One region of the Shimwellia blattae DSM 4481 genome, then DNA from elsewhere that is predicted to be linked to it. Evidence: predicted binding sites of a transcription regulator. Region 1 holds the regulator's gene; each other region holds the start of a gene.
The links. The regulator CRP, encoded in region 1, controls carbon source genes, mostly activating them, when cyclic AMP is high. The targets are predictions, from matches to a motif close to ATGTGANNNNNNTCACAT.
Positions count from the first base shown of each region.

Region 2: udp (uridine phosphorylase) is a predicted target of CRP. The motif match lies at 1,951-1,968, and genes of this name have one in related genera.
Region 3: EBL_RS06545 (CidA/LrgA family protein) is a predicted target of CRP. The motif match lies at 2,881-2,898, and genes of this name have one in related genera.
Region 4: EBL_RS17660 (YjcB family protein) is a predicted target of CRP. The motif match lies at 2,492-2,509, and genes of this name have one in related genera.

Region 1 is NC_017910.1:289,555-294,580, reverse strand. Features, by position in the region: gene EBL_RS01260 (ABC transporter ATP-binding protein) at 1-41, shown strand, start outside; gene EBL_RS01255 (hydrolase) at 145-1,167, shown strand; gene EBL_RS01250 (YheU family protein) at 1,161-1,379, shown strand; gene EBL_RS01245 (phosphoribulokinase) at 1,467-2,366, shown strand; gene EBL_RS01240 (OsmC family protein) at 2,413-2,817, opposite strand; gene crp (cAMP-activated global transcriptional regulator CRP) at 3,122-3,754, shown strand; gene argD (bifunctional acetylornithine/succinyldiaminopimelate transaminase) at 3,808-5,026, opposite strand, start outside.
Region 2 is NC_017910.1:3,889,060-3,894,085, reverse strand. Features, by position in the region: gene metE (5-methyltetrahydropteroyltriglutamate--homocysteine S-methyltransferase) at 1-972, shown strand, start outside; gene EBL_RS18210 (dienelactone hydrolase family protein) at 1,017-1,841, opposite strand; gene udp (uridine phosphorylase) at 2,090-2,851, shown strand; gene rmuC (DNA recombination protein RmuC) at 2,979-4,394, shown strand; gene ubiE (bifunctional demethylmenaquinone methyltransferase/2-methoxy-6-polyprenyl-1,4-benzoquinol methylase UbiE) at 4,485-5,026, shown strand, end outside.
Region 3 is NC_017910.1:1,415,385-1,420,410, reverse strand. Features, by position in the region: gene gtdA (gentisate 1,2-dioxygenase) at 1-397, opposite strand, end outside; gene mhbT (3-hydroxybenzoate transporter MhbT) at 426-1,772, opposite strand; gene EBL_RS06550 (LysR substrate-binding domain-containing protein) at 1,895-2,812, shown strand; gene EBL_RS06545 (CidA/LrgA family protein) at 2,947-3,348, shown strand; gene EBL_RS06540 (CidB/LrgB family autolysis modulator) at 3,345-4,040, shown strand; gene cdd (cytidine deaminase) at 4,168-5,026, shown strand, end outside.
Region 4 is NC_017910.1:3,765,002-3,770,027, forward strand. Features, by position in the region: gene EBL_RS17640 (NCS2 family permease) at 1-297, opposite strand, end outside; gene EBL_RS17645 (glutathione S-transferase family protein) at 606-1,280, opposite strand; gene soxR (redox-sensitive transcriptional activator SoxR) at 1,547-2,002, opposite strand; gene soxS (superoxide response transcriptional regulator SoxS) at 2,081-2,404, shown strand; gene EBL_RS17660 (YjcB family protein) at 2,642-2,935, shown strand; gene EBL_RS17665 (ABC transporter permease) at 2,957-4,090, opposite strand; gene EBL_RS17670 (ABC transporter permease) at 4,087-5,026, opposite strand, start outside.

The DNA of each region.
Region 1 (5,026 bases):
CCCAGGAACAGCTGGAGCAGATGCTTCAGCAACAGGCGTAATGACGCCATGCCTGCCCCCGGGCAGGCAATGACACCAATTCCATAACCATCCCCGTGATGGCCCGGTATAGTAGAGAGTTCGATTCGAAAAATAATCAGCAATATGGATAAAACCTGCCCGACAACGCTAACATTCGCCGACCCCGCAGCGGACTTTGTCCCCATGCCGGGGCTGAGTAACCCGCATCTGCAAACCATGCTGCCCCGCCTGTTACGCCGGCGCTTACAGTTTCGTCCCCACTGGCAACGTCTCGACATGCCGGACGGGGACTTTATCGACCTCGCCTGGAGTGAAGACCCGGAACAGGCCCGCCATAAACCGCGCCTGGTGGTATTTCACGGCCTGGAAGGCAGCCTGCACAGCCCCTATGCCCACGGGCTTATCCATGCGGCACAGCAGGCAGGCTGGCTGGGTGTCGTGATGCATTTTCGCGGCTGTAGCGGCATCCCCAACCGCGCAGAGCGCATCTACCACTCCGGCGAAACGGAAGACGGCAGCTACTTTCTGGAGTGGATGGCGCAGCGCTACGGGGAGGTGCCCACCGCGGCGGTGGGTTATTCACTGGGGGGCAATATGCTGGCCTGCCTGATGGCGCGCCAGGGCCGTGACTGCCGGCTGGATGCCGGGGTGATTGTCTCCGCCCCGCTGATGCTGGAGCAGTGCTGCTACCATATGGAAAAAGGCTTTTCACGCTTCTACCAGCGCTACCTGCTCAACCTGCTCAAAGCCAATGCCTCGCGCAAGCTGAAAGCCTACCCGGGCTCGCTGCCTATTCCCCTTTCGCGGCTGCGCAAAGTGCGGCGCATCAAAGAGTTTGATGACCTGATCACCTCGAAAATTCACGGCTTTGCCGATGCGCTGGACTACTACCGCCAGTGCAGCGCCATGCCGTTACTGCCCAATATCACCCGGCCACTGCTGATGATCCACGCCAAAGACGATCCCTTTATGGACCACCACGTGATCCCGGATCCGTCCGGATTACCGGCAAATATTGAATACCAGCTCACAGAACATGGCGGCCATGTAGGGTTCATTAGCGGTAGCTGGCGTCAGCCGGAGATGTGGCTGGAAAAACGCATTCCGGCCTGGTTACACACTTATCTGGACAAACCCTCATGCTAATTCCCTGGCAGCAGCTGGATCCCGACACCCTGGAGAATCTTCTCGAATCCTTTGTATTACGGGAAGGGACCGATTATGGTGAACAGGAGCGTTCCCTCGCGCAAAAAGTCGCCGATGTCAGGCGCCAGCTGGAAAGCGGCGAAGCGGTGCTGGTCTGGTCTGAACTGCATGAAACCATTAATATAATGCCCCGCTCACAGTTCCGGGGATAGCCCCGCGCCCCCCTGGCGACCAGCTATACTGCATACTACATTAGTGCGCTTACTTGCCTGTTGTTTGCTAACCCAGGAGCTGTCGTTATGTCTGCGAAACACCCGGTTATTGCCGTTACCGGTTCCAGTGGTGCCGGTACTACCACCACAAGCCTGGCCTTCAGGAAAATTTTCTCCCAGCTTGGCCTGCGCGCGGCAGAAATTGAAGGGGACAGTTTCCATCGCTATACCCGCCCGGAAATGGATATGGCAATCCGCAAGGCCCGGGATCTCGGGCGCCATATCAGCTACTTCGGCCCGGAGGCGAACGATTTCAGCCTGCTGGAGCAGACCTTCACCGAATATGGCCAGCACGGGCGCGGTAAATTTCGCAAATACCTCCACACCTATGATGAAGCGGTCCCCTGGAACCAGACCCCGGGCACCTTCACCCCCTGGCAGCCCATTGCCGAACCCACCGACGTGCTCTTTTATGAAGGGCTCCACGGCGGCGTGGTGACCGACAGCAACGACGTAGCCCGCCATGTGGATTTACTGGTGGGGGTGGTGCCGATTGTGAACCTGGAATGGATCCAGAAACTTATCCGCGACACCAGCGAGCGGGGGCACTCCCGGGAGGCGGTGATGGAGTCGGTGGTGCGCTCCATGGAGGACTATATCAACTACATCACCCCGCAGTTTTCCCGCACCCATATTAATTTCCAGCGGGTGCCAACGGTGGATACCTCCAACCCCTTTGCCGCAAAGGGTATCCCCTCGCTGGATGAAAGTTTCGTGGTTATCCACTTCCGCAACCTGGAGAATATCGATTACCCCTGGCTGCTGGCCATGTTGCAGGGCTCGTTTATTTCGCATATCAACACCCTGGTGGTGCCTGGCGGCAAGATGGGGCTGGCAATGGAGCTGATTATGCTGCCGCTGGTGCAGCGCATTATGGAAGGGAAGAAAATTACCGACGGCGGGCTACAGCGCCCGGAGATTCGCTAAGTGCCGCCGGGCAATCTGTTACGCACTGCCCGGCAGGTACACTCTGTTACTTCTCAACCACTTCGTAGGAGTGGGTAATATTTACCGCTTTACCCAGCATCAGCGAGACTGAGCAATACTTCTCCGCAGACAGCTCCACCGCGCGCGCCACTGCGCTGTCTTTCAGTTCATGGCCGGTCACCACGAAATGCAGATTAATATGCGTAAACAGGCGCGGTGCCTCTTCACGGCGCTCCGAAGTCAGCTTCACTTCGCAGTCGCTCACATCCTGGCGGCCCTTTTGCAAAATAGACACCACGTCAATGGCGCTACAGCCACCGGCGGCCATTAACAGCATCTCCATCGGGCTTGGCGCTTTATCGCCGGAGTTGCCATCCATCAAAACCTGATGCCCGGAAGCGGACTCCCCGAGGAATGTCAGGCTCTCAACCCATTTAACTCTTGCTTGCATTTTTATTACTCCGTGGACAAAACTTTTCTACAAGGGTATGCGCCTGAAAGAAAACAGGCAACAGAAGACGACCTGGGTCAAGCTGAAGCGAGACAACAGGAGACACTTTCGGAAACCTATGCTAAAACAACCAGGATGTGTAGCAATACACCCACCGCACAATGCGGATACGCGAACAGGAACATCAGTTCACAGAGGCAGACCCTCTGCCGGTTACCCCAGGGTGGGGATTATTTAACGATTGCAGCCCCAGAGACGGCAGAACCCGCGCTTTGGAGTCAAGATAACAAGAGGATAATTGCGCATGGTGCTTGGCAAACCGCAAACCGACCCGACTCTCGAATGGTTTTTGTCCCATTGCCACATTCATAAGTATCCATCGAAGAGTACGCTGATTCATCAGGGCGAAAAGGCGGAAACCCTGTATTACATTGTCAAAGGCTCCGTTGCCGTTCTGATCAAAGATGAAGAAGGCAAAGAGATGATCCTGTCCTACCTGAACCAGGGCGATTTTATCGGCGAACTGGGTCTGTTTGAAGAAGGTCAGGAACGTAGTGCCTGGGTACGCGCCAAAACAGCCTGTGAAGTTGCTGAAATTTCCTATAAGAAATTCCGCCAGCTGATTCAGGTTAACCCGGATATCCTGATGCGCCTCTCTTCACAGATGGCCCGCCGTCTGCAGGTCACCTCAGAAAAAGTGGGTAACCTGGCCTTCCTGGATGTGACCGGTCGTATCGCACAGACCTTACTGAACCTGGCTAAACAGCCGGATGCCATGACCCACCCGGATGGTATGCAGATCAAAATTACCCGTCAGGAAATTGGCCAGATTGTCGGCTGCTCCCGCGAGACCGTAGGCCGCATCCTGAAGATGCTTGAAGATCAGAACCTGATCTCTGCCCACGGTAAAACCATCGTCGTTTACGGGACCCGTTAATCCCGCCGTCTTACAGGGCGCGTGCCACCGGCAACGCGCCTTTTTTCTGCCTGCTACAGGCCCTGAGCCACCCGGGCAACCGCATCCGCAAAGCGGGCCATCCCGTCGTCAATATCCCTGTCGTCAATATTGAGCGCCGGTGTAAAACGCATCACATCCGGCCCGGCATTGAGCACCATCACCCCGGCCTCTGCCGCGGCGTACAGAATATCCCGCGCCTTACCCCGGAATGTCGGCTTCAGCCCGGCGCCAATAAGCAGCCCCATACCGCGAATATCACTAAAGACATCGTACTGCTCGTCGATACGGTGCAGATGCTTCACCATCAGATCCCGTTTATGGTGAACACCGCCCAGCACCTCAGGCGTGTTGATAATATCAAATGCCGCATTCGCCACCGCACAGGCCAGCGGGTTGCCCCCGTAAGTGGAGCCGTGCGAGCCCACATGGAAGGCAGAGGCTATCTCTTCGGTGGTCAGCATGGCGCTCACCGGGAAGCCGCCGCCAATCGCTTTGGCGCTGGTCAGAATGTCCGGGGTCACCCCGTAGTGCATATAAGCAAACAGCTCGCCGCAGCGGCCCATGCCGCACTGCACCTCATCAAAGACCAGCAGGGCCTGGTACTCGTCGCACAGGTCACGCAGCCCCTGCAAAAACGCCGGCGTTGCCGCGCAGACCCCGCCCTCCCCCTGGACAGGCTCCACCACAACGGCACAGGTATGATCATCGATGACCGCTTTCACGGCGGCTAAATCATTAAACGGCACATGGACAATATCGGCCGGTTTCGGCCCGAAGCCATCGGAATACTTAGGCTGGCCACCAACCGACACGGTAAACAGTGAGCGGCCATGGAAGGCGTGGTGAAAAGCGATAATTTTGGTTTTGTACGGGCTGTGGCGGGTGCTTGCGTAGTAGCGGGCCAGTTTAAACGCGGTTTCGTTCGCCTCTGTCCCGGAGTTCAGGAACACCACGCGCTCGGCGAAGGTGGCCCCGGTGAGTTTTTTGCCCAGAGTGAGGGCAGGCTCATTGGTGAAGACATTGCTGGTGTGCCATAAGGTCTGCCCCTGGTCGATCAGCGCCGCCACCAGCGCCGGGTGGCAATGCCCCAGCGCGGTCACCGCGATCCCCCCGGCAAAATCGATATACTCTTTCCCGGCCTGATCCCACACCCGGCTTCCCTGGCCTTTTACCGGAATAAATTCTGCCGGCGCATAAATCGGCAGAATAACTTCATCAAAAGTAGCGCGGGTAATTGCTGATTGTTCAGTT
Region 2 (5,026 bases), 560 kb from region 1:
ATCGGCTCTTTTCCCCAGACCACGGAGATCCGCGGCCTGCGGCTGGATTTCAAACGCGGCCGTCTGGATGCCAGCGGCTACCGTACCGGCATTGCGACTCATATCCGCCAGGCTATTGCGGAGCAGGAGCGGCTGGGGCTGGATGTCCTGGTCCACGGGGAGGCGGAGCGTAACGACATGGTGGAATACTTTGGCGAGCATCTGGACGGTTTTGCCTTTACCCAGAACGGCTGGGTGCAGAGCTACGGCTCGCGCTGTGTAAAACCCCCGGTGGTGATTGGCGATATCAGCCGCCCGGCGCCGATTACCGTTGAGTGGGCCAGATATGCCCAGTCCCTGACCGACAAACCGGTAAAAGGGATGCTCACCGGGCCAGTGACCATTCTGTGCTGGTCCTTCCCCAGGGAAGATGTCTCCCGGGAGACCATCGCCAGGCAGATAGCCCTGGCCCTGCGTGATGAGGTGGCGGATCTGGAGGCGGCCGGTATCGGAATTATTCAGATTGATGAACCGGCCCTGCGGGAAGGGCTGCCCCTGCGCCAGCGCGACTGGCAGGCGTACCTGGCCTGGGCGGTGGAGGTCTTCCGCCTGAATGCGGCAGTAGCCCGGGACGACACCCAGATCCACACCCATATGTGTTATTGCGAGTTTAACGACATCATGGATTCGATAGCGGCGCTGGATGCGGATGTGATAACCATTGAGACGTCACGTTCAGATATGGAGCTGCTGGAATCCTTTGAAGCGTTTGAATATCCTAATGAGATTGGCCCCGGGGTCTATGATATTCACTCACCCAATGTGCCGAGCGTGGCGTGGATTGAAAACCTGCTGCAAAAAGCCGCCCGGTATATCCCGGCACAGCGCCTGTGGGTGAACCCGGACTGTGGGCTGAAGACGCGCGGCTGGCCGGAAACCCGCGCGGCGCTGGCGAACATGGTGACGGCGGCGAAAAACCTGCGCCGCGCCTGACTGCGAGCCCCCGTGACGGATAACGGGGGCCAGTTAGCTCCGGGTTAGCGGCTTTTACCATAGCGGGCGAACCATTCCAGCATACGTTGCCAGCCATCCTCCGCTGAGGCCTGGTGGTAGCTGGGGCGGTAGTCCGCATTAAAGGCGTGCCCGGCATCCGGGTAGACCACAATCTCTGCCCGGGCGTTGGCGGCACGCAGCGCCTGGCGCATGGTCTCCACGCTCTCCTGGGGGATGCTGGTATCCTGCGCGCCATACAGCCCCAGCACCGGCGCGCTGAGCTGGGTTGCCACATCGACCGGGGGCTGCGGTGAATTCAGCGTTTTGTCGCCGGTGAGGCGGCCATACCAGGCCACGGCGGCTTTTAACTGCGGGTTATGGGCTGCATACAGCCAGGTAATGCGCCCGCCCCAGCAGAAGCCGGTTATCATCAGGCGCGTGGTGTCCCCGCCATTTCTGCCCGCCCAGCTGGCCACATGATCCAGATCCGCCAGAACCTGGCTATCCGGCACCTTTGCCACAAGCCCGGTCAGCAGGCTCTGGATATCGTCAAAGTCACTGGCGTCCCCCTGGCGGAAGTAGAGCTCCGGCGCTACCGCCAGATACCCCTCCCGGGCCAGGCGGTGGCAGATATCGCGAATATGCTCATGAACGCCAAAAACCTCCTGAACCACAATCACAATCGGCAGCGGGCCGTCGGCATGTTCCGGGGCGGCAACATAGGCAGGCATACTGTCCCCGCGGCTGGGCACGGTGGTCTCGTGGGCGGTAATACCTTGTGTGGAGGTCTGTATCGGTGCTGTGGCAATGGGGGAAGCCGCAGGGGCGTATTTCGCTTCGGTATTATTATGTGTTGTGTTGTCTGTCATGGCATTCTCCGTACCCGTGGTATAGCGCAGTGAGTTAACTATAGACTGTGTTATTTGCGCCGCAAAAGTCGCCAGGCGACCACAGCGGATAGCCAGTGAAGATTTTAATTTGTGATCTTCTTCAACTTTAAAATCTCATCAAATGTAATTTGTTTCATTTGAAGTGAACTGACTCACGAAATATTCCCCGGGGCTTCGGTAGAGTGTGACGTTGCTAACCGGATAACTGACCCGTAAAGGAGTTCGCCATGTCTCAGTCTGATGTTTTTCACCTTGGGCTCACCAAAAATGATTTACAGGGTGCCACGCTGGCAATTGTTCCCGGGGATCCGCAGCGGGTGGAAAAGATAGCCGCGCTGATGGACAACCCGGTGCTGCTGGCGTCTCACCGCGAGTTTACCTCCTGGCGCGCGGAGCTGGACGGCAAAGCGGTGATTGTCTGCTCTACCGGTATTGGCGGCCCGTCCACCTCGATTGCGGTAGAAGAGCTGGCCCAGCTTGGGGTACGCACCTTCCTGCGGGTGGGCACCACGGGCGCTATTCAGCCGCATATTAATGTGGGCGACGTTCTGGTGACTACCGGCTCGGTGCGCCTGGACGGGGCCAGCCTGCACTTCGCCCCGCTGGCGTTCCCGGCAGTGGCTGATTTCAGCTGCACCACCGCCCTGGTGGAGGCCGCCCGTGCCGTGGGTGCGACCACCCATATCGGGGTAACGGCCTCTTCAGATACCTTCTACCCGGGCCAGGAGCGTTACGACACCTTCTCTGGCCGGGTCACCCGTGAATTCAAAGGCTCCATGGCGGAGTGGCAGTCCATGGGCGTGATGAACTATGAAATGGAATCCGCAACGCTGCTGACCATGTGCGCCAGCCAGGGGCTGCGCGCGGGGATGGTGGCCGGGGTGATTGTTAACCGCACCCAGCAGGAGATCCCCAACGCCGAAACCATGAAGCAGACCGAAAGCCACGCGGTACGCATTGTGGTGGAAGCCGCCCGCCGCCTGCTGTAACGCTTTTAACGGTGGTCTGGCGAGTCGGCAGACCACCGTTTATCAGACCCGCATCGCGTTTTTTATCTGGACATTCATACAGCATCACCTTAGTTTTCCTGACGGGTACTGCAGGACAGGGGGCGTTGTGGATCTCACCATTATTTATCTTATTGTGGCTGTGGCGGCGGGTATGGCCATCGGCTGGCTGGCCTGCGGGCTGAACGGGGCACGCCAGAAGGCGGCGGAACAGGAGGCCCAGCGCGATATCTGGGGGGAGCTGATGGCAGCCCGCCAGGCACTGGAGCAGAACGCCCACTGGCGGGAAGAGTGCGAACAGCTCAACCGCGAATTGCGCAATCAGCTGGAAATTAACAGCGCCCAGGAGGCGGATCTGCGCGAAATGGCCACCCGCCTGGAAGAGGGCCGTCTGCGGGCCGATGAGAAAGTCCGCCAGATGATCAACAGCGAGCAGCGCCTGGCCGAACAGTTTGAAAATCTCGCAAACCGGATCTTTGAACAGAGCAGCCGCCGGGTGGATGAGCAAAACCGCCAGAGCCTGACCGGCCTGCTGACGCCGCTGCGCGAACAGCTGGACGGGTTTCGCCGCCAGGTGCAGGAGAGCTTTGGTCAGGAAGCCCGTGAGCGCCACACCCTGGCCTATGAAATCCGCAACCTGCAGCAGCTCAACACCCGGATGGCCGAAGAGGCTCTTAACCTCACCCGCGCCCTGAAAGGGGATAACAAAGCCCAGGGGAACTGGGGCGAAATGGTACTCACCCGGGTGCTGGAGGCCTCCGGCCTGCGTGAAGGCTATGAGTACCAGACCCAGGTCAGTATTACCCTGGAAGGCAACACCCGCATGCAGCCGGATGTGATTGTGCGCCTGCCCCAGGGCAAAGATGTGGTGGTGGATGCCAAAATGGCGCTGGTGGCCTATGAACGCTACTTTAACGCCGACGATGACCAGACCCGCGAGGCGGCGCTGAACGAGCATATAGCGGCGATTCGTAACCATATCCGCCTGCTGAGCCGCAAAGATTACCAGCAGTTACCGGGCCTGCGCTCCCTTGACTATGTGCTGATGTTTATCCCGGTGGAGCCTGCGTTTCAGGTGGCGATCGCCCGCCAGCCGGAGTTGCTTAATGAGGCCCTGAAAAACAATATTATGCTGGTAAGCCCCACCACATTGCTGGTGGCGCTGCGCACGGTGGCAAACCTGTGGCGGTATGAACACCAGAGCCGCAATGCCCAGCAAATCGCCGAACGGGCGGCCCGTCTGTATGACAAAGTACGCCTGTTTATTGATGATATGACCGCCATGGGGCAAAGCCTGGATAAAGCCCGGGATAAATACCACACCGCCATGAATAAGTTATCTCAGGGGCGGGGGAATATTTTGCTTCAGGCTGATGCCTTCCGGGAGCTGGGGGTGGAAGTGAAACAGGAAATTAACCCGGAACTGATGGACCAGGCGCGCCAGAAAGCGGATGATAATTCACCTCCCGGAGAAGCTGACACCGGCTATGAGGCAACGCAGCACTACCAGGCACAATATCGTTGAGGCCGCCAGCCGGCGGGCCGCCTGAACCGTAGGGCAATCAACGCATATCTGTTACACTTCACAAACATTTACTGATAAACAGGCATTGAGATGGTTGAGGATACACAAGAAACGACGCATTTTGGCTTCCGTACTGTAGCTAAAGCCGAAAAAGAAGATATGGTTGCCCACGTCTTTCACTCTGTGGCTGCAAAGTATGATGTCATGAACGATCTGATGTCATTCGGGATCCACCGTATCTGGAAGCGGTTCACCATTGACTGCAGCGGCGTGCGGCGTGGCCAGAAGGTGCTCGATCTGGCAGGCGGCACCGGCGATCTTACCGCCAAATTTTCGCGGCTGGTGGGGGAGACCGGAGAGGTTGTTCTTGCAGATATCAACGACTCAATGCTCAAAATGGGCCGGGAAAAACTGCGCAACATCGGTATCGTGGGCAACGTAAACTACGTGCAGGCGAATGCGGAAGAGCTGCCCTTTCCGGACAACACGTTCGACTGTATCACCATCTCTTTTGGCCTGCGTAACGTCACCGACAAAGACAAAGCGCTGCGCTCGATGTTCCGCGTGCTGAAGCCGGGCGGACGCCTGCTGGTGCTGGAGTTCTCCAAACCGGTGTTTGATCCGCTCAGCAA
Region 3 (5,026 bases), 1.1 Mb from region 1:
CGTCAACGGCGGTAAACGCGCCGCTGCCTTCAATAATAAAGCGCAGCGCCGACTGGTTGTGGCGATGGCTGGGTGCCACCTCGCCGGGCAGAATCAGCTGCAACCCGGCATACAGGGATTTGGTTATCGATGATTCGCCGCGCAGCTGCGGGTTTTCCAGCACCAGCACCCGGCGCACCGCCTCTTTGGCGCCAATCAGCTTGCCGCTTTCCATTAACAGCGGGCGGATGGCATCGTAGTGCCACAGAGCCGGGGCGCAGTTGGCGTTCGGGGTTTTCGGCACCAGGTTGTGCAGCGATTCCCACAGCGGGGTCAGATTCATATCCGAGATCCGCTGGTAATACTGCAGGCGGCGAGCCTGTAGCGTGTCCGGGGTAACAGTGGTGGTTTCAGACATTATTATTCTCCTTAAGTCGCAGGCTGATTTACTCGCTCACCGGCGCGGCCGCCGGCAGGGCTGAGCGGGCGGGCGCAGCGGCCCGGTTGAGCAGTATCAGCATCAGCGCCGCAATCAGCGCGGGTACAGCAATCACTAAAAACAGAGTGTTAAAGGCGATATTCGTCATCATCATCAGGCCGCCCGCCAGGGAGCCCACAATGGCGCCACAGCGGCCTGCGGCATTGGCCCAGCTCACACCGGTGGCCCGGCACTGGGTGGGATATAACGTGGCGCTCAGGGCATTCATGCCCACCTGGGAGCCGCTTACGCCGATCCCGGTGCCGAAAATCGCCAGCGCCATCATCCACAATGCGTTTTCAGACAGGCCAATCATCACGATACACAGGGCACCCAGCAGATAACTGGCGGCCAGCACCCGGAAGGGGTTGTAGCGATCCATCAGCCCGCCCAGCAGCAGCGCCCCGAAAGTGCCCCCCACCTGAAATGCGGCGGTTATCCAGGAGGCGTGCTGTAAATCAATGCCGCGATGGTTCAGCAGGGTTGGCATCCAGCTGCTCAGCAGGTAGACAATCAACAGGCTCATAAAGAAGGCGGTCCATAACATCAGGGTTATCAGACCGGTGCGCCCGGCAAAAAGGGCTGCGGCGCTGTTTCTGGACGGAGGCGGCTCATTAAGGTAGAAGGTGACCCCGTGATAGCTCTCACCGGTAATGCGGCTGAGGGTGGCAGCAACCAGGCGGGAGTCTGCCCCCCGGCGTACCTGCCAGCGCGGGGATTCCGGCAGCACGAAGAACAGGGCCACCGCCAGCACAACCGGCAGCACCCCGCCCACAATCAGAATGCCGTGCCAGCCAATCAGCGACACCAGCAGGGCGCTGAATATTCCCCCCGCCGCCGAGCCAAGGGTGAACCCGCAGAACATCAGCGTGACCAGCGCCGCGCGGCGGCGGGCGGGCAGAAATTCAGAGGTCATGGTAATGGTGTTTGGCATCGCCCCACCCAGGCCCAGGCCGGTCAGAAAGCGCAGAATAATCAGGGTGTGCAGATCGGGCGCAAAGGCAGACGCGAAACTCAGCACCCCGAAAAACAGCACACAGTATTCAATCACCCGCTTACGGCCAAATCTGTCCGATAACGGGCCACACAGCAGTGCACCCGCCGTCAGCCCCAGCAGACCAGCCCCGAACAGCGGCGCCAGATCTGCGGCCGTTAACTGCCAGTGCTGGCGAATATCCGGCGCAATAAAACCAATTGCGGCGGTATCAAAACCGTCCATCATCACCACCAGAAAACAGCAGATGATGACGCGCCACTGAATGGCGCTCACCGGGGCGCTGTCGATCAGCACCTGGAGCTCACGTCGCAGGGTCATAATGTGTGCCTCGATAATATAGGGTAGATGTTGTGTTTGTTTTACTTATGTTGTGATGTTGTAACTGAAGGGATGCAAAGTACAATGGTATTTCAGGCAGAGGTATAACCCGGAGGTTATGGATGGCAGACTGGACCCAGAAATTACGCTTACACCACTGGCAGACACTGGTGATGATGGCCGAACAGGGCAACCTGACTCAGGTTGCCAGAATGATGAATATCACCCAGCCTGCGCTCTCCAAATGGTTGCTCTCCCTGGAAGAGGATGTCGGCTTTGCCCTGTTTGAGCGCCACCGTAAGGGGCTGCGCCCGACGGAGGGCGGCAAATTACTGCTGGAGCACGCCCAGCGCGTGATCAACGATGTGCAGCGCTCGCGCAGTGAGCTGGAGCGGTTTCGCCGTGGCGGGATGGTAGGCAGCCTTAAAGTGGGCTGCTCACCGGTGGCGACCGACTGTGTGGCCCAGGCTATCCTGAATCTGCTGGAAGAGATGCCGGAGCTGAACCTGCAGATAGCTGAAATGGTGATGACGCCGCTGCTACAGGATCTGCTGGCCGGTAATCTGGATGTGGTGGTCGGGCGGGTGGGCGGCAAGGCGCTGAATCTGCCGCTCAATTACCGGGTTTTGTATACCGAGCCGGTCTGTTTTGTGGCGCGTACCGATCATCCCCTCGCCCGCCAGAGCGGTATCAGCTGGGATGCGCTCGCCTCCTGGCGCTGGATTGTCTGGCCTGCCAGTACCCCTATCCGTATCAGTATCGACAGCGCGCTGGTGGATAACGGCATCATGATGCCGGAAAACACCATTGAATCGGCCTCCATGAATGTCACCCTCAATATGCTGCAAAGCAGCGATATGATCTCCATTCTCTCCTGGCGCCTGGCCCGGCGTTACGCCCGCCAGGGCCAGCTTGCCATTCTGGCCCTGCCGCGCATTGAACAGCAGGGCAGCGTCGGGGTGTTCTGGCGCAAAGATCTCCAGGCCTCCACGGCGCTGCAGCGCTTTATTCTGCACCTTCAGCAACAACCAGAACGCTGACCAGTGGCGAACAATTCCTCACGCAATACCGTGCACTAACGGAATCTTTGTTATGCTCATAATTCATGATGTGATCGGTAGCACATTTCAGGGTTTAATTGTATGATGAATGCGTTCTTCAGAGAGTGAGCACCATGTACAAGTTACTATTAACCATCTGGCAGTATGCCCGGGCGTTTGTCCTGATTTATATCTGTCTGTATGTGGGGATTGGCATTGCCTCCCTGCTTCCTATCACTATCCCTGGCAGCATTATCGGTATGCTGATTTTATTCGTGCTGCTGGGGCTGCAAATTATGCCGTCTGACTGGGTAATGCCCGGCTGCTATGTGCTTATCCGCTATATGGCGCTGCTGTTTGTCCCTATCGGTGTTGGGGTTATGCAATATTTTGACCTGCTGCGCACCCAGTTTGGGCCGGTGGTGGTCTCCTGCGTTATCAGTACATTAGTGGTGCTGGTGGTGGTCAGCTGGAGCTCGCACCTGATCCACGGTGAGAAAAAAATTATTGGTCACAGAGAGGCTGGTAAAAAATGATGAGTTATATCTGGTGGTCGTTGCCTTTAACGCTGCTGGTATTTTTCGGGGCCCGGAAACTGGGATCATTAATTAAAAACCCGTTATTAAACCCGCTGCTGGTTTCCATGCTGGTGATCATTCCAGTGTTAATGTTTACCCATATCCCTTACGACCATTATTTTAAAGGCAGCAAAATTCTTAATGATCTGCTGCAACCGGCCGTGGTTGCCCTGGCGTTCCCGCTTTATGAGCAGCTACACCAGATCCGCGCCCGCTGGAAATCCATTATTGCCATCTGCTTCTTCGGCAGCCTGGTTGCCATGTGCACCGGTACGGCGGTGGCCCTGTCCCTGGGGGCGACCCCGCAAATTGCCGCCTCGATTATGCCTAAGTCTGTCACCACGCCTATCGCCATGGCAGTCAGCAGCAGCATTGGCGGTATTCCGGCCATCAGCGCAGTGTGTGTGATTTTCGTCGGGATCCTGGGTGCGGTATTTGGCCCTACCCTGCTGAGCCTGATGCGCATCACCACCAAGGCGGCGCGCGGGTTATCCATGGGGGCCGCCTCTCACGCCCTGGGGACCGCCCGCTGTGCCGAGATGGACTTCCAGGAAGGGGCATTCAGCTCACTGTCGCTGGTAATTTGCGGGATTATTACCTCGCTTGTTGCGCCGTTCCTGTTCCCGGTGATTGTGGCGATCTTCGGCTAAATGCGAGCCAACACACATAAAACAAACAATAATTACATTTCTTGCATTAATTGATAGACGAGGATCACATATAAAGTTGCACCAGGCCCGTACACTGCGGGTCCGTTACTGACTATGAGGCACAGCCATGGATCCTCGTTTTGAGCCGGTGCTGGCGGCAATGCCAGCGCCGTTACGTTCAGCCCTCGGGCCGCTGCTGGCGGCAGACCATTTCCCGGCCATGTTCAGTGCCGCCACCGTCGCGCAGCTTAAGCAGCGTAGCGGCCTGGACGATAATGCACTGGCCTTTGCGTTACTGCCCCTGGCCGCAGCCTGCGCCCATACGGCTATCTCGCATTTTAATGTTGGCGCTGTCGCCCGCGGGGTAAGCGGTAACCTCTATCTGGGGGCCAATATGGAGTTCCCCGGCACTACCATGCAGCAGACCATTCACGCGGAACAAAGCGCCATTACCCACGCCTGGATGCGCGGTGAACGCCAGCTGACCGATATTACCGTGAACTACACCCCCTGCGGCCACTGCCGCCAGTTTATGAATGAGCTGAACAGCGGCACCGGGCTGGCTATCCACCTGCCCGGCCGCCAGCCCGACACCCTGGGCCACTATTTACCGGATGCGTTCGGGCCACGGGATCTGGAGATAACCACCCTGCTGCTTGATGAGGTGGACCACGGGTTGCGGGGAGAAGGCGACGCCCTGGCCCAGGCGGCCATTGCGGCAGCCAACCGCAGCCATGCCCCCTATAGCGACTCCCCTTCGGGTGTGGCGCTGGAAATGAAAGACGGCACCCGGGTAACCGGCAGTTATGCGGAAAACGCAGCTTATAATCCCTCGCTCCCGCCGCTACAGGCCGCGCTGAATCTGGCGTGGCTTACCGGTTATCAGCCCCGGGATATCCGCCGGGCGGTACTGGCTGAGCGGGCCAGTGCACTGCTGGTGCAGTGGGACGCCACCGTCGCCACGTTAAAATCCCTCGGCTGCACGA
Region 4 (5,026 bases), 680 kb from region 1:
CAGGCTAAATGCGGTAAACGCGGTCAGCGAGATGGCGCAGCCAATCGCCAGCGGCAGGTTCGCCCACAGCCCCATAATCAGGGAGCCTACCCCGGCAACCAGACAGGTGGACACAAACACTGCGGCAGGCGGGAAACCCGCTTTACCCAGCATCCCCGGCACCACAATCACCGAGTAAACCATGGCCAGAAAGGTCGTCAGACCGGCAACCACTTCCTGGCGGACCGTGCTGCCACGCGCAGAAATTTTAAACCAGGCGTCAAGCGAGCCGCCCGCGCGCGGAGAAGGAGTAGACATAATAAGACATCCCCTGATGTTTTTATGATGCGGTCTATTACGCGTGGCGGGCGGGGAGGCAAACGCTCAAACACCCTTTGTTTTTACACCCTGAAACCGAGGCAGCCACAGGGACGCAAACGTTTAACTCCGCGCATAAAAAAACCGGTAATTTTGAAGCCAGCGATTATCCTGTCATCTGGTGGGGTATTCAACCAAACTTTATCGTTTGCGGAACGAAACCCATGCGTTTGGCGATTTTTTAACCTGATTATGCGCAAACGTTATCGTCTCTGCGCAATTCCGGGCCAGAAACGGCGAAAAAAGTGCTACCCGGCCCGCCCGGGGATCGAAAACGGCCCGCCGCGCAGAAGTGCGCTTTGCCACCCCGGGCGCAGCTGCGCTTTACGCCACCAGGCCTGAAGATGCGGAAGATGCTCCGGCGCTTCCCGGCTCAGTAATGCCGCCACCGGGAAGCTCATCTGAATGTCGGCGGCGGAAAACTGCCCCCCGGCAAACCAGGGGTGATGGGCCAGATGATGCTCAATAAACCCGGCATGGTTCGCCAGCTGCGGGCCCAGCCAGGCTTTATGCAGCCCCCCGGCCAGCGCTTTGCCGGTCGGGCGCAGCAGCCAGGGCACCGGTGCCCGGCTCAGCAGCACCAGCGCCAGGCTGAGGGTCAGTAGCGGCATCAGTGAGCCTTCTGCGTAGTGCATCCAGAAGCGGTACTGCAGGCGCTCAGCGGGGAGCGACGGGCGCAGACGCTGGTCGTGGTCATAGGTTTCCTGAAGGTACTCAAGAATCGCGCCGGACTCGGCCAGAATATGGCCGTTATCCTCCAGCACCGGGGATTTCCCCAGCGGATGGATTTTGCGCAGCGCAACGGGGGCCTGCATATCGGCTTCCCGCCGGTAGGTGACCAGCTGCCACTCAAGGTTCAGCTCTTCCAGCATCCACAAAATGCGCTGGGAGCGCGACTGGTTCAGGTGGTGTACGGTTATCATCCTCCCTCCCGTTTATGGCGCCGGTGAGATTCGGGTGCACACAAAAAGGGTAGCAAAAAAAAGCGCCATTCCGCGCCCGGGAGGTGGTGATTTTTTAAACAGCGATTATACTTTAATTATCGATGCAGGCCGGAACCTCCCGAGTAGCACCAGATTGACTGAGGGGCATCGACGTCGGGGGAAACCCTCCCGTAGAGCGGGATAGAGCGAAAGACAAAGACCGGAAACAGCTAAAGCGCCTGCGGGCGCTTTAGCTTTTTATGCCGCTACTCTTCCAGCAGCCGCGCCCCGGTGCCCTGCTGCCCCAGCGCATCGTTCGGGTTGCGTAACGGGCAGTCTTTTCGCGACAAACACCCACAGCCGATACAGCCATCCAGCTCGTCGCGTAACTGCTCAAGGGTGTGAATACGCCGCTCCAGCTCGTCACGCCAGCGGGAAGAGAGCTGCTGCCATTGCCGGGCGGTAATATTTCCCCCTTCCGGCAGCACAGCCAGCGCATCCGCAATGGTCGCCAGCGGAATACCGATCCGCTGGGCAATTTTAATAATCGCCACATAGCGCAGGACATTACGCGAGTAGCGGCGCTGGTTACCCCCATTGCGGGTACTGCTGATAAGCCCTTTACTTTCATAAAAGTGCAGCGCAGAGACCGCCACCCCGGTACGCCGGGATACCTCCCCCGGGGTGAGGAGCATTTTGATACGTGCAGGTTTCTTTTCCAAAATGGGCTTTACCTCAAGTTAACTTGAGGAATTATACTCCACGCCATTAACCCGCGCGACAGGAAACGGAGAGGACAAATGGCACATCAGGAAATTATCGCGACCCTGATCCAGTGGATCGATGAGCATATTGACCAGCCGCTGAATATCGATATGGTGGCGAAAAAATCCGGTTATTCAAAATGGTACTTGCAGCGAATGTTCCGCTCGGTCACGCGCCAGGCGCTGGGGGAGTACATTCGCCTGCGCCGCCTGGCCCTGGCGGCAGAAGCCCTGCGTACCACCCAGAAACCCATTTTTGATATCGCTATGGACCACGGTTATATCTCTCAGCAGACCTTTTCCCGGGTCTTCCGCCGTGAATACGCCCGCACCCCTACCGATTATCGCCAGCACGTCTGAGCGGCAGGCCGGCAACTGCCGGCCAGTCGTTTTCTCCATAAATACAGCATAAAATACCAGCAGTCAGGCTGGCTAATAATCCATCAAATGTGATACAGTTCACACCATCAATGCAACACGCATTCGACTTTCATTCAAAACATCAACTTATCCCGATGACGGCCACGCCTGAGTGCGCTGCGTTGCGCGTGCCTGCGCCGTTGTGCGGATAAGCATTTTCCTCTGAGGACATATGTTATGGCTATCGTGACAACCGGTGTGGCGGCGACAGGTCTGGCAATTATGCGCGGGCCGCTCATCAGCGCGACGTTGATGTTTATTGCCAGTACCCTGAATATCCGGCTGCGTAAGTCTGATTACCACGGCCTTGCGGTAGTGGTCAGCGGTCTGGGTATTGTCGCATCATGCTGGTTTGCCGCCGCGCTACTGGGGATAACATTTGATTTTCCGGCCATCTGGGCGGGCACCAAATCCTTTATGGTGCAGATGATGAGCTATGCCCCCGCAGACTACCCGGCCACACTCCCCTGACAGCCCCGCCGCAGCGGGCCCTTACCCGCTGTGGCGCTGCATTAACTGGCGCAGGCGACGCCCGTCGCGCAATAAGCCTATCCCCATCCCCAGCAGGGTATATACCGCCCCCAGCAACAACAGCATCGCCACATCCGGCAGGGCACTGTGCCAGGGCAGCCCCAGCTGGTTCACCCCGGCTATCGCTTTGGTCGCCCAGGTGGTGGGCAGGCAGCCGGAAATAAAACGCACCCACGCAGGCATCGCCTGTACCGGCCAGATAGTGCCGGAAAGGTAGAACACCGGCATGGTGATAAAAGAGAGCGTCAGATAGATAAGCTCCACCCGCCTCAGACACTCGGTGATCAGTTTCCCCAGCCCCAGCACCGCCAGCAGAAACGGAAAGGTCAGTAACAGCACCTCCGGGATAGAAGCGGTCTGGCGGTATCCCAGCAGCCAGGGCCACAGTACAAACAGCACAATCGATAAAAACAGCCAGACCGGCAGCAATGCCGACAGCCCGCCCATATACACCAGCAGCGGGGGCTGGCTCTGGCTGCGCAGCATCAGGCGCACCCGGACACTGGCGATTAACAGCGAGTGTTGCAGCAGCATCACCAGCAGGCCCGGAAAAACAATGGCCGCAAAGCTGATCCCCGGGTTAAAGACATCTTCCGTGCGCCCGGTGATCGGGGCCAGAATCACCTCCGCCTGGCGCAGGCTGAACCCGTGCGCCAGCATCACTTCCGTTTCGTAGTAACGCAGCATCTCCTGATAGGCCGCCTGGACATCCTGCTGAATCTGGCCGTTCGGCAGGCGGTTTGTGGCATCACCATAGACCGGGATCGTCACGGGCTTCCCCGCCAGCAGTTTCTTTTCCAGATCCGTGGGCATGATTATCACCGCAAACAGCTTACGAAACCCCAGATCGTGGATCGCCGCCGGCAGGCTGTCATAGCCCACGGTTTTGATCTTGTCGGTGGCATCCAGGTTGCGGATCAGTAACCGGCTGGCGGGGCTGTGATCCTGGTCAATCACCGCTACCGGCAGATCCCAGACGGTGCGGTGCAGATACACACTGCTCATCAGGCACAAAGAGACCAGTAAAATCATCCATATGGGCCGCTCAAGCAGCCCGGTAAATACTTTGATAAAGGTCGCCCAGTAGATTTTCATAGCAGGGTCTCCGGCACCCGCAGCCGCGCCGGCAGGCGGTTGCGGATCAGCAGTGCGGTGACCAGCGGGTAGATCATCAGCAGCGCGCAGACTTCAAAAACGGGTTTTCCCGGTACCTGGCGCAAAAAGATCCCGAACATGGCATACAGGGCGTGGGTCAGCGGCTCAATATTGGCTACGATCCGCGCAAACAGCGACATCGAAAGCTCCGGCATCACCACCCCGGAAAAGGTCAGCGCCACCCCTACCAGGATCCCTATCAGGGTATAGGCGGTGATCGCATTGCGGGTGAAGGTGTAGAGCAGCAGGCCGATACTCTGGGCGGCTATCACATAGAAAAAGCCGACCGCCAGCATATACAGGGGGTTGCCCGCCACCCGGGCATCAAAGATCCACACCAGCAGCCCCAGCTCGCCCATCAGTAGTGTGGTGTAGGTCAGGGTGTAGGGGGCGAGCTTCCCGAGGAGCGACATACTGAATGAGCGGGAGTAGACCAGCGCCTTGCTGCGGGCCAGGGCGTAGATGGTGCAGGTCACCACAAACAGCTGCAGCAGATGGATAGTGGCGGAAAACTGCTGGTAATAGATATAGCTGCCGCTGGCGTTAAACAGGCTGTCATAAGAGAGCGAAACGGCGGGCAGCGTGGGCAGGGTTTTGCCGGTCAGTGCCGTTGTGTAGCCGCGGTAGCTGCTGTTGAGCTCGGTTATCAGCCCGGAGAAGTCCTGGGTGGAGTAGAGCCCCGCCGCATACAGCAGCGCATTATAGAAAAAGACCACCTGGGGCTGGCGCCCGCCCAGCACATCGGCTTCGAAGTCCCGGGGGATATACAGCATGGCGTAGTCTTCGGTGCTGCTCATGCGCTGTTGCGCTTCGGCCAGGTCACCGGCGGGCACCTCAATGCTTGCGTGGGGGCCCGCATCCAGCTTACGGATAAGC